Regions from separate parts of the Kocuria sp. KH4 genome, predicted to be linked through region 1. Evidence: riboswitches for the same ligand, from Rfam matches in the RefSeq annotation. Region 1 holds a riboswitch; each other region holds the start of a gene.
What was found. Region 1 has a riboswitch for thiamine pyrophosphate ahead of ACWCOM_RS01590 (ECF transporter S component). Riboswitches for the same ligand answer to the same signal wherever they lie in the genome.
Positions count from the first base shown of each region.

Region 1 (3,244 bases):
CGGACCTGCCGCACCCCGGCGGGGTCCAGGTTCGCGGTGGGCTCGTCGAGGAGGAGCAGCCCCGGGCTCATCGCCACGGCCCCGGCGAGCGCCAGGCGCTGCTTCTGCCCGCCGGAGAGGGCGGCGGTGGGGTGCTCGAGCGGCAGGGGCAGCCCCACGTCGTCGAGGGCGGCGCGGACCCGCGGCCAGATCTGCTCCCGGGGCACGGCGAGGTTCTCGAGGCCGAAGGCGGTGTCGTCCCCGATCCGGGAGAGCACCACCTGGGACTCGGGGTCCTGCTGCACGAGGCCCGCGCGGCCCCGGACCCGGTCCGGGTCCGCGCCGTCGAGCAGCAGCTCCCCCTGCCGGGAGAGCCCGTCGTCGTCGTGCAAGACCCCCGCGAGGGCGTGCAGCAGCGTCGACTTCCCCGCCCCGCTCGGCCCCAGCAGAAGCACCCGCTCCCCCGGCCCGACCGCGAGGTCGATGCCCTGCAGGGCGGGGGTCTCCCGGCCGGGGTGGTGCCAGCCGAAGCCGCGGGCCTCGATGCGGGCCCCCGCGGCGGTGGGCGCACCGGGAGGGCGCACCGCCGCGGCGGTCATCGCCGCGCGACCCGGCCCGAGGCCAGGCCCTGCAGCACGCCCGTGGCGGCGAGGGCCTTCACCACCGCCCACAGCAGCAGCCCGGCGAGCACCGCGCCCGAGAGGGCCGCGAGGACCACGTAGACGACCTGGTGGCCGAGGGCCCACTCGTAGTTGTAGATGATGCTCTCGTTGACGCCGAGGAAGACGCCGCTGACCGCACCGGCGGCGGCGGCCACGGCGGCGTTGTAGCGGCGGTAGCGCACCGCGGCGAAGACCAGCTCGGCGCCGAGGCCCTGGACGAGGCCGGACAGGACCACGGTCCAGCCAAAGTGGGTGCCGAGGAAGCCCTCGATGACCGCGGCGAGCAGCTCGCAGAACAGCGCGGCGCCCGGCTTGCGGATGATCAGGCCGCCGAGCACGCCGGCCACGAGCCAGCCGCCGGCGATCAGGCCCACGGCGGGCGGATAGGTCACCGCGGCGGCGCCGACCACGGGGTAGAGCAGGTTCGACCACGCCCAGAAGACGACCGCGCACACGGCGGCGAGGACGGCGGCCACGACGATGTCGACGACGCGCCAGGACGAGGACCCGGACGTGCGGCTGCGTCCGGCGGGACGGTGGGTGGTGGTGTTCACGGTGTGTTCCTCCTGGGCTCAGCGAGCCATCGGTGCCAGGAGGGGAAGGGTTCGCGCGGACACGGCCGGAGCGCACGTCCGCGAGCCACCCCTGAGGTGCTCGACTCCCTTCGCCGGTGCTAACCGGAGCAGGTTCGAGGGTCTGCGGTGATCCGCACTCTCAGCGCTCTGCCGCCGTCGCCGGCGGGGTGCGCTCCCCTGTCGTTTCAGTGGCACCGAGTCTACCCCGCTCCCGCCCGCTCCGTGCACGGCCGCGGGCACGCGTGCCCGTCCGGGGTCGCGGGGCGCCCCCGGACGACGCAGGGGCCCGTCCGGGCGGACACCGCTGCGGTGTCCGCCCGGAGGGGCCCCTGCGCGAGGTGGCGGCCGGCGCTCAGACCTCGGCCTGGCTCGAGGCCCTGGGGTTGCTCCGGGACGACGAGTCCATCTTCGCGATCTGGCGGGAGATCCCGACCTTGATGACCGTGCCGACGAGGCCGGTCACGAGGGACCAGATGATGATGCCGGTCCAGGCCTCCTCCGGGTCCGGGTTCTTGGCGGGGGGCGGGTTCCCCGTGATGCGCGTCCACGCGGCGCCGAGCACCTTGTGCGAGAGCGCCACGCCGCCCAGCGAGAGGCCGGTGCCGGCGAGTTCGAGGATCTTCGTGTTCATGGACTGCTGCTCCTTGTCGTCGGGGCGGCGCGGATGCGCCCGTCGATCGTGCCCAGCCTAACGTGTCTCCCGGGATCCGTCAGTCTGCTGTCCGTCGGCGTGCTGGCCGTCCGCGGCGGGCGGGTCGAGGAGGGTCTCGCCGGGACGGGCCCCGTCGGTGCGGGCGGGGGCGGGCCCGGTCGGGGCCGCCCCGCTGCCGCCCGGCTCGCCGGCACGGTTGAGGACCTCCTGCAGGTCGTCCCGCGTCAGGGTGGCCCGGTTGAGGTGCTTGGTGCGGTAGGTGGAGCGGCCCACCATGTGCGCCGAGACGGGCACGGTGAGCAGCTGGAAGATCCAGCCCAGCGCGATCAGCGGGATCATGACCGGGTCCCGGTTCTCCAGGGCGACGGCGCTGAGCATGAGCAGCAGCCCGAAGACCTGCGGCTTGGTCCCCGCGTGCATGCGGGTCAGCAGGTCCGGGAAGCGGACGAGCCCGATCGCGGCGGCCAGGGACATCAGCGCCCCGAGGACCAGGCACACGGCCGCGGCGGCGTCCAGGACGGTGTCCAGCACGGGGCTCACTTCCCGTGCTCGGCGGTCTGGGTGGCGAAGCGCGCCACGGTCACGGCGCCGATGAACCCCACCAGGGAGACGATCACCATGAGGATGAGGTTGTTGAGGTGCTGGTGGTAGGCCATCTCCACGGCCAGCGAGGCCGCCACGATGGCCAGCAGGACGTCGGTGGCCACCACCCGGTCCAGCAGCGACGGCCCCTTGGCCAGGCGGTAGAGGGTGCCCGTGGCGGCCGCGCTGAGCAGCACGGCGGCGACGGCCACGGCGATTCCCATCACGGGCGGTCCTCCTCGGTGGTCCGGGTGGTGCGGGTGCTGCGGGTGGTCTCGCCGGGCTCGGCGGTCCCGGTGGGGACGTCGGCCCGCCGTCCGCCGACGATCTGCTGCCCGGACGTCACCGGGGAGCTGATCGCCGCGCTGTCCCCCTGCGCGTGCCCTTCCCCGTCCCCTCCGCGCCGTTCGGCCCGCAGGGCGGTGAGCTCCTCCCGGGTGCCCATGATGCGGATCCACGCGGCCTCGACCTGCCGCGCCGACCGCCGGAAGGCCTCGGCATCCTCGGGGGTGCGGACGTTGAGCGCGTGGAAGTAGAGCGTGGACCGGGCGCGGTCCACCTCCACCAGGATGGAGCCGGGGATCAGGGCCATGGTGTGGCCGGTGGCGGTGAGCAGCAGGTCCGAGCGGGTGCGCAGGTCCACGCCCACGACCGCGCTGCGGGTCCGGGGGCCCACGAGGACCGCGACGAGCATGACGTCCACGCTGGCCTTGGCGACCTGCCCCACGAAGCTCACGGCGAAGACGGCGAACTGCAGCGGGTTGAACCGGCCCGAGAGCTGGACCGGGGGCAGG
Region 1 is NZ_JBSJYX010000001.1:328,573-331,816, forward strand. Features, by position in the region: gene ACWCOM_RS01585 (ABC transporter ATP-binding protein) at 1-578, opposite strand, end outside; gene ACWCOM_RS01590 (ECF transporter S component) at 575-1,195, opposite strand; TPP riboswitch at 1,284-1,405, opposite strand; gene ACWCOM_RS01595 (DUF4235 domain-containing protein) at 1,569-1,847, opposite strand; gene mnhG (monovalent cation/H(+) antiporter subunit G) at 1,905-2,399, opposite strand; gene ACWCOM_RS01605 (monovalent cation/H+ antiporter complex subunit F) at 2,405-2,677, opposite strand; gene ACWCOM_RS01610 (Na+/H+ antiporter subunit E) at 2,674-3,244, opposite strand, start outside.

Region 2 (3,244 bases), on a different contig from region 1:
GGTGGCGCGGGCCGCGGCGCGGGCGAAGCCCTCGACGCCCAGCGGCTCGGGGTGGTCGGGCTTCGTCCGGGTGGCGCGCACGGCACCGACCCCGAGGTAGTCGACGGTGCCCGGGGGCAGGGCGGCAGCGGCGTCGAGCTCCGGCGCCGTGGCGGCGCTCAGCCCCACCACCGCGTCCGGCCCGCAGATCCGCCGGGCCAGCTCCACGGGCAGGTCGCTCTGGCCGACGTGCACCCCGGCGACGGGCGCCCCGGCCGCCCGGGCGGCCAGGTAGGCGTCGGCCCGGTCGTCGACGAGCACGGGGACGTCCCGTCCCACGCGCTCCGCGACGGCCACGAGCAGGGCCACCAGCTCCCGGGCCGGGGCGTGCTTCTCCCGGACCTGGACCATGGTGGCTCCCCCGGCGACGGCGGCCGCCACGACGTCGGGCACGCTGCGCGGGGCGCTGAGCGCCGTGTCGGTCACGAGGTGCAGGGCCAGGGCGGCGGGGTCGAGGCGGGCGCTCACCGGCCACCCTCCTCGCGCACGAGCTCCGCCCGGGCGGCGAGCTGCTCCGGGGTGATGGCGTGCAGCCGGTCGAGCAGGGCCACCGCGAAGGAGCCGGGACCGGCGCAGCCGGCGGCGGCGTCCTCGGCCGCCAGGGTGTAGACCGCCGTGGCGGCGATCGCCGCCGCGGCGGGATCGGCGCGCACCGCGGTGAAGGCGGCCATGAGGGCGCCCAGGGCGCAGCCGCCGCCGGTGACCCGGGTCAGCAGCGGCGTGCCGTGCGGCACGCGCACCACGCCCCCGCCGGGGGCGTGCACGAGGTCGACCGGGCCCGAGACGGCCACGGCCGAGCCGGCCTGCGCGGCGAGCGCGGCGGCGGCGTCCCGGGCGGCGTCGACGCCGTGGGTGGCGTCCGTGCCCCGGCCGCCGGCGCCGCCGGCGAGACCCAGGATCTCCGAGGCGTTGCCGCGCACGATCGCCGGGCGGTGCCGCAGCAGGTCGCGGGCCAGCGCGGTGCGCACGGGCAGGGCGCCCACGGCCACGGGGTCCAGGACCCAGGGGCGGCCGGCCCGCTGGCGGGCGCCGACGGCCTCGTAGGCGGCGCCGCGCTGCTCGGCGGTGGGCGTTCCGGTGTTCACGAGCAGCCCGTCGGCGAGCTCGGCGAAGACTCCGCCCTCGCCCTGGATGTCGGTCATGGCCGGGGAGGCGCCCACGGCCAGCAGGACGTTGGCGGTGACGTTGGCGACCACGGTGTTGGTGATGCACTGCACCAGCGGCGCCGCGGTGCGCAGCTCCTCGAGGGCCGTGGCGGCGTCCTCGGCGAGCGCGGGGTCCGGTGGCGCCCCCTCGGCTCCTGCGGTGCGGGCGGGCGGGGGTACGGCATCGCGCATCAGCGACATCCCTTCGCTAGTACTGGCTAGATCAGGTTCGACGGGTGTGATCTCAGCCGCTCGCGCGGCACCCCGTGTCAGGTGTTCCGCCAGTCTAGCCCCCGGCCGGCGCCGGCCCGCCCGGTCAGAAGAAGCCGTTGCCGTGCGGCATCCGCTCGGGGACGGGCTGGACGACCTCCCAGTGCTCGAGGATCCGCCCGTCCACGACCCGCCACAGGTCGTAGCAGCCGGCCGGTCGCCGGCCGCCGTGCTCCGGGTCCGCGCCGTCGGGCGCGAGCGTGCCCTCGGTGACGGTCAGGACGAGGTCGCCCTCGCCGAGCACCCGGTGGAGGACGCGCCGGGAGAGCGGGGCGTCCGGGCCGGCGCCGTGCTCGGCGTAGCGCGGATCGCGGGCCAGCTCCCGGAGGGCCTCACGGTCCGCGCCCAGGAGCCGTTCGTGCACCCACTCGGTGATCAGCGCCTTGTTCGCCGCGGTGTGCTCGTGGTCCGTGACCTGCCGGGGGCCGTCGATCCGGTGCGCCCCGGCGGCCCCGCCGGGCAGCGGCGCGAGGGCGTCCCAGTGCTCGGCGAGGCGGTCGCCGGCCACGCGGAAGACGTCCACCGCCACGAGCGGCTCCGGGCCGAGGCCGTGGTAGACGCAGTGGACGGCGACCATGTCCCCGTCCTCGAGCACGCGCAGGGTCTCGATCCGGAAGTCCTCCGGCAGCCGGTGGAGGACGGCGCGCAGCCCCTCCCGGCCGTCGGGGCCGAGCCCGGAGTGCTGCCGGAAGTCCGGGGCCCAGTGCCGGTCCAGGGCCGAGGGGTCCCGGTGCCCGAAGAGCTCGGTGCCCGCGGTGAGTACGATCTGCTTGCTGCTCATGGCCATCCCCTCGGCGCTGCGGGCCGGGGGTCCGCCCGGTCGGGCCGCCCGCGTGTGGTGCGACCACGCTACTCCCGCACCCGGGCGGCCGGACAGGAGGGCGGGTCGTGTGACGGCCGGGGGTCCGGCGGGAGGCTGGCAGGCACCGGTCCCGCGCCGGGCCGGAGGACGGGCCCGGTGACGGCGAAGGACCCCGACCGGCGGGTCGGGGTCCTTCGGGGTGCCTCGGCGGGCGGGCGCTCAGCCCTGGCCGGCGGGCCGGCCGCTGGTGAGGTCCTCGGCCTTGACGCCGACGCCCACGACGGTCGGCCCGTCCCCGGCGGCGCGCTGCGGGAGCGCAGCGGCGGTGGTGGCCTCGTGCCGTCCGCCCTCGGCGGCGGCCGCCTGACCGGCGGTCACCTGGGCCTCCCCCGGTCGGGCGGCCGGGGCCGAGGCGCGGCGCGAGCGGCGGCGCGGGCGCGCCGGCTCCGCGGGCGCCTCGACCGGCGTCCCGACCGGCGTCCCGGAGGAGGGTCCGGCCGGGGCGCCGCCCGTGGCCGGGCGCTCCTCGGCGGGACGCGGCGCCGGTCCGGCCGTCTCGTCCGGGGCCGCGGCGGCGGGCGCCCCGGTGTCGCCGGCCGGCGCGGGGGTGCGCCGCTCCGGCGTCCGCGGGCCGAAGGCCTCCGCCAGCGAGTCCAGGCTCAGGTGGGGCGCCTCGGCGGGCTCCTCGGTGTCGGACGCGTGGCCCTGCGGGAGCTCGATGACCTCGCCCTTGATCGTCAGGCGCGAGCCCTGCTCGGCGGTGGGCTCCTCGGCGGTGGGCTCGGGCTCGGCCGGGGAGCGGGTCTCCCCGGTCTCCTGCGGCTCGGCGGCGGTCTCCGCGCCCTGGCCGCGGCTGCGGCTGCGCTTGCCGCGGCGCTTCTTCCGCGAACGTCCCGAGCCCTCCGGGCGGGACTCGGCGGCGGCGTCCGGCTCCTCGGCGCGGGGCGTCTCCGCCTCCTCCGGGGCCTCGTGGTGGGTGGCGGCCGCG
Region 2 is NZ_JBSJYX010000025.1:39,547-42,790, forward strand. Features, by position in the region: gene thiE (thiamine phosphate synthase) at 1-507, opposite strand, end outside; gene thiM (hydroxyethylthiazole kinase) at 504-1,376, opposite strand; TPP riboswitch at 1,368-1,461, opposite strand; gene ACWCOM_RS15610 (nuclear transport factor 2 family protein) at 1,501-2,235, opposite strand; gene ACWCOM_RS15615 (Rne/Rng family ribonuclease) at 2,476-3,244, opposite strand, start outside.
Region 2: it holds a riboswitch for thiamine pyrophosphate, as region 1 does, so the genes downstream of both, thiM (hydroxyethylthiazole kinase) here and ACWCOM_RS01590 (ECF transporter S component) in region 1, are expected to answer to the same signal.

Region 3 (3,244 bases), on a different contig from region 1:
GGGTGGGTCATGTCAGCCTCCCTGGACGGCGGTGATGATCTCGACGGCCTGGCCCTCGGCCACGGGGGTCCGACCCCAGCGGCTGCGCGGGACCACGGCGGCGTCCACCGCCACGGCCACGCCCAGCCGGCGGCCGTCCAGCGGGGCGCCGTCGGGGCCCAGGGGCCGCCCGACGGTCTCGGCCACGAGGTCTCCGACGGTGGTGTCCCCGGCCACGACGTGCGGGCGGCCGTTGAGGGTGATGGCGGTCATCGGGTGCTCCTGTGCGGGGTGCGGGACCCGGTCGCGGGGTCCGTGGTGGGCGCCTCGACGGGACGGTCGAAGCGGTGCGGGTCGGTGGTGGCCAGGTACTCGGCGTCGGGGCCCGGGTCCGCGCCGGAGCGGCCGAGCACCAGCTCCGCGGCGAGGCGGGCGGCCAGCGGGGCGAGCAGCACGCCGTGGCGGAAGTAGCCGGTGGAGACCACGAGACCGGGCACCGGGCCTGCCTCCGGTCCGCGGACGCGGCCCAGGTACGGGATGTCGTCCGGGGTCCCGGGCCGGGCGCGGGCCATGGCCTCGACCAGCTCGAGGTCGGCGACGCCGGGGACCACGGCCTGGGCGTCGCGCAGCAGCCGGAACACGCCCCCGGCGCTGGTCCCGTCGAGGCCGTCCTCGCGGGAGGTCGCCCCGATCACCACCGTCCCGTCGTCGCGGGGCACCAGGTAGACGGGCACCCCGTGGACCAGGCCCCGGACGGTGCGCTCGAGCAGGGGCGGCGCCCCGCGGGGCGGGCGGGCGCGGAGGATGTCCCCGTGCACCGGGCGCAGCGGCGGCCGCCAGGACCCGGGCAGGCCTGCCAGGCCGGTGAGACCGGTGCCGGGGGCGAGGACCGTCTCCGCCGCCGAGACCATCCCGCCGCAGGCCAGGTGCAGGCCCGTCACCGCGCCGTCGGGGCCGTGGCGCAGGCCCGTGGCGCGGTCGTGCACCAGGCGGGCGGGCCCGCCGTCGGCGCCGTCCGTCCCGCAGGCCCCGGACGGGCCGGGGAGCGCGGGGACGGGGAGCGCGGGGGCGACGAGGGCGGCGAGCAGCCCGGCCACGAGCCGGCGCGGGTCCACCTGGTGGTCGTCGGGCACGCGGTGCACGGCGGACAGCCGCGGGCTCAGGGCCGGCTCCAGGGCCCGGGCGGCGCGCAGCGGGAGCGGCTCCACGGCCATGCCGTGGCGCCGCTGGAGCTCCCGCAGGTCCGCCAGGGCCTGCCGGTCGGCGGCGTCGACGCCGCACACGAGCGTCTCGGTGGCGCGGTGGCCCACCGAGCCGCCGGCCGCCTCCTGCACGGCGGCCACGAACGCCGGGTAGGCGGCGGCCGAGGCGAGCATGAGGGGGTAGAGCGGCTCCTGCTGGTACTGGACCTCGCTCACCGGGGCGAGCATCCCGGCCGCGGCCCGGCTGGCCCCGGCACCGGGCTCGGGGTCCACCACGGCCACCGAGCGGCCGCGGCGGCGCAGCTCCCACGCTGTGGCCAGGCCGACCACCCCGGCTCCGACCACGGCGACGTCGGCCCGCACGTGCTGGGCGGCGGAGCTCGGAACGGGGGGCACGGACGTCACCGGCATCGTCCTTTCCTACGGCGGCATGACCCGCATCAGGTGTGGCGGTCGGCGCCGGACGCCCTCTCAGCCCCTCGTGGGGCTCCCGCAGAACCGCTGACCTATCATCAGCGTGTGACCCAGCATACCCAGGACGTCCCCGCCCCCGCCGCTTCGCCGCTGCGCACCACGCGCACGGACCGGCTCCTCGCCGCCCGGCTGTACGTGTGCACCGACGCGCGCCGCATCCAGGGGGACCTCGAGGAGTTCCTGCACGCCGTCTGCGCCGGCGGGACGGACGTCGTCCAGCTGCGGGACCGGAGCATCGACACCGACGAGGAGATCGCCGCCCTGCGGCTGCTGGGCCGGGTCGCCGCCGAGTACGGCACGCTGGTCGCCGTCAACGACCGCGCCGACCTCGCCGCGCTCGTGGGCGCGGACGTCTTCCACGCCGGCCAGCGCGACCTCACCCCCGCCCAGGCCCGGGGGCTGCTCGGCCCCGACGTGCTGATCGGCCGCTCCACCCACGACCTCGACCAGGCTCGGGCCGCGCTGGCCGACCCGGACGTGGACTACTTCTGCACCGGGCCCGTGTGGGAGACCCCCACCAAGCCGGGCCGGCCCGCCACCGGCCTGGGCCTCGTGCGGGAGGTCGCCGCGCTGACCGAGGCCCGGCTGGACGCCGACCCGGCGGCCGCGCCCGTGCCGTGGTTCGCCATCGGCGGCATCGACGAGCAGCGCCTCCCCGAGGTGCTGGCCGCCGGGGCGCGCGGCGCCGTGGTGGTGCGGGCGGTCACCGAGGCCCCGGACCCGCGCCTGGCCGCCGGGCAGCTGCGCAGCCTGCTCCCCGCCTGACGCACTCCCCGCCCGGCACGCTTCCCGCCGGACACGCCGGGCGGGGCCTGCGCCGGACGCGCCCGGCGCAACTCCCCACCGGCTCCCCGCCGCCGCACAGCCCGATCTGGGAGCATGGACCTCACGGACGACGACGGAGGAGTGGCCCATGGACCCCGAGCTCGACCCGCAGGTGCGGCACGCGGTGGAGCATCCCGCGCAGACCGCCCGCGGCCCGGAGGACGTGCAGCTGCGCGTCCGGCTGGCCGGCGAGCCCGCCCGGCGGGCGCTGGGCACCCACTGGGAGGAGGGCGCCCCGGAGGACGCCGCCCCCGGCGAGGACCGGCTCGCGGCGGCCGTGCTGCTGGCCACCCTCTTCGGCGACACGTTCTGGCTCGAGCGGGCGGCCCGGCTGCCCGGCGACGTCCCGGGCTGCCCCTCGGCCCCGCCGAGCGGGCTGCTGGAGCTCACCCGCGTGCCCGGCGCCCGCGCGGCGATGGCCTCGGTGCTGGAACGGCCGCTGCTGACCGGGCTGCTGGAGTGGGGCACGAACCCGCTGCCCGAGCAGCCGCCGCTGGCCGTGGCCCGGGCCGCCCGGGACCTCTCGATCCCCGACGACGGGCGCGTCTACCGGGTGGTGCGCCGCCGCGCCGAGCGCTTCCTGGCCCGCGAGTACGACGGCTCGGAGTCCCTGGAGCGCTTCGTGGCCCTGCTGACGGAGGCCGAGCGGGGCCACCGCGAGGACGGGCCCGTGCTCTCCGGCGGGACGCCGCCGCCCGCAGCGCCCCCGGTCGCTCCTCCGACACCGACGGCACCGGCGAGCGGCCCGGCCGGGCCGCCGTCGT
Region 3 is NZ_JBSJYX010000002.1:10,249-13,492, forward strand. Features, by position in the region: gene ACWCOM_RS02155 (thiazole synthase) at 1-11, opposite strand, end outside; gene thiS (sulfur carrier protein ThiS) at 13-252, opposite strand; gene ACWCOM_RS02165 (FAD-dependent oxidoreductase) at 249-1,592, opposite strand; TPP riboswitch at 1,582-1,685, opposite strand; gene thiE (thiamine phosphate synthase) at 1,701-2,420, shown strand; gene ACWCOM_RS02175 (hypothetical protein) at 2,569-3,244, shown strand, end outside.
Region 3: it holds a riboswitch for thiamine pyrophosphate, as region 1 does, so the genes downstream of both, ACWCOM_RS02165 (FAD-dependent oxidoreductase) here and ACWCOM_RS01590 (ECF transporter S component) in region 1, are expected to answer to the same signal.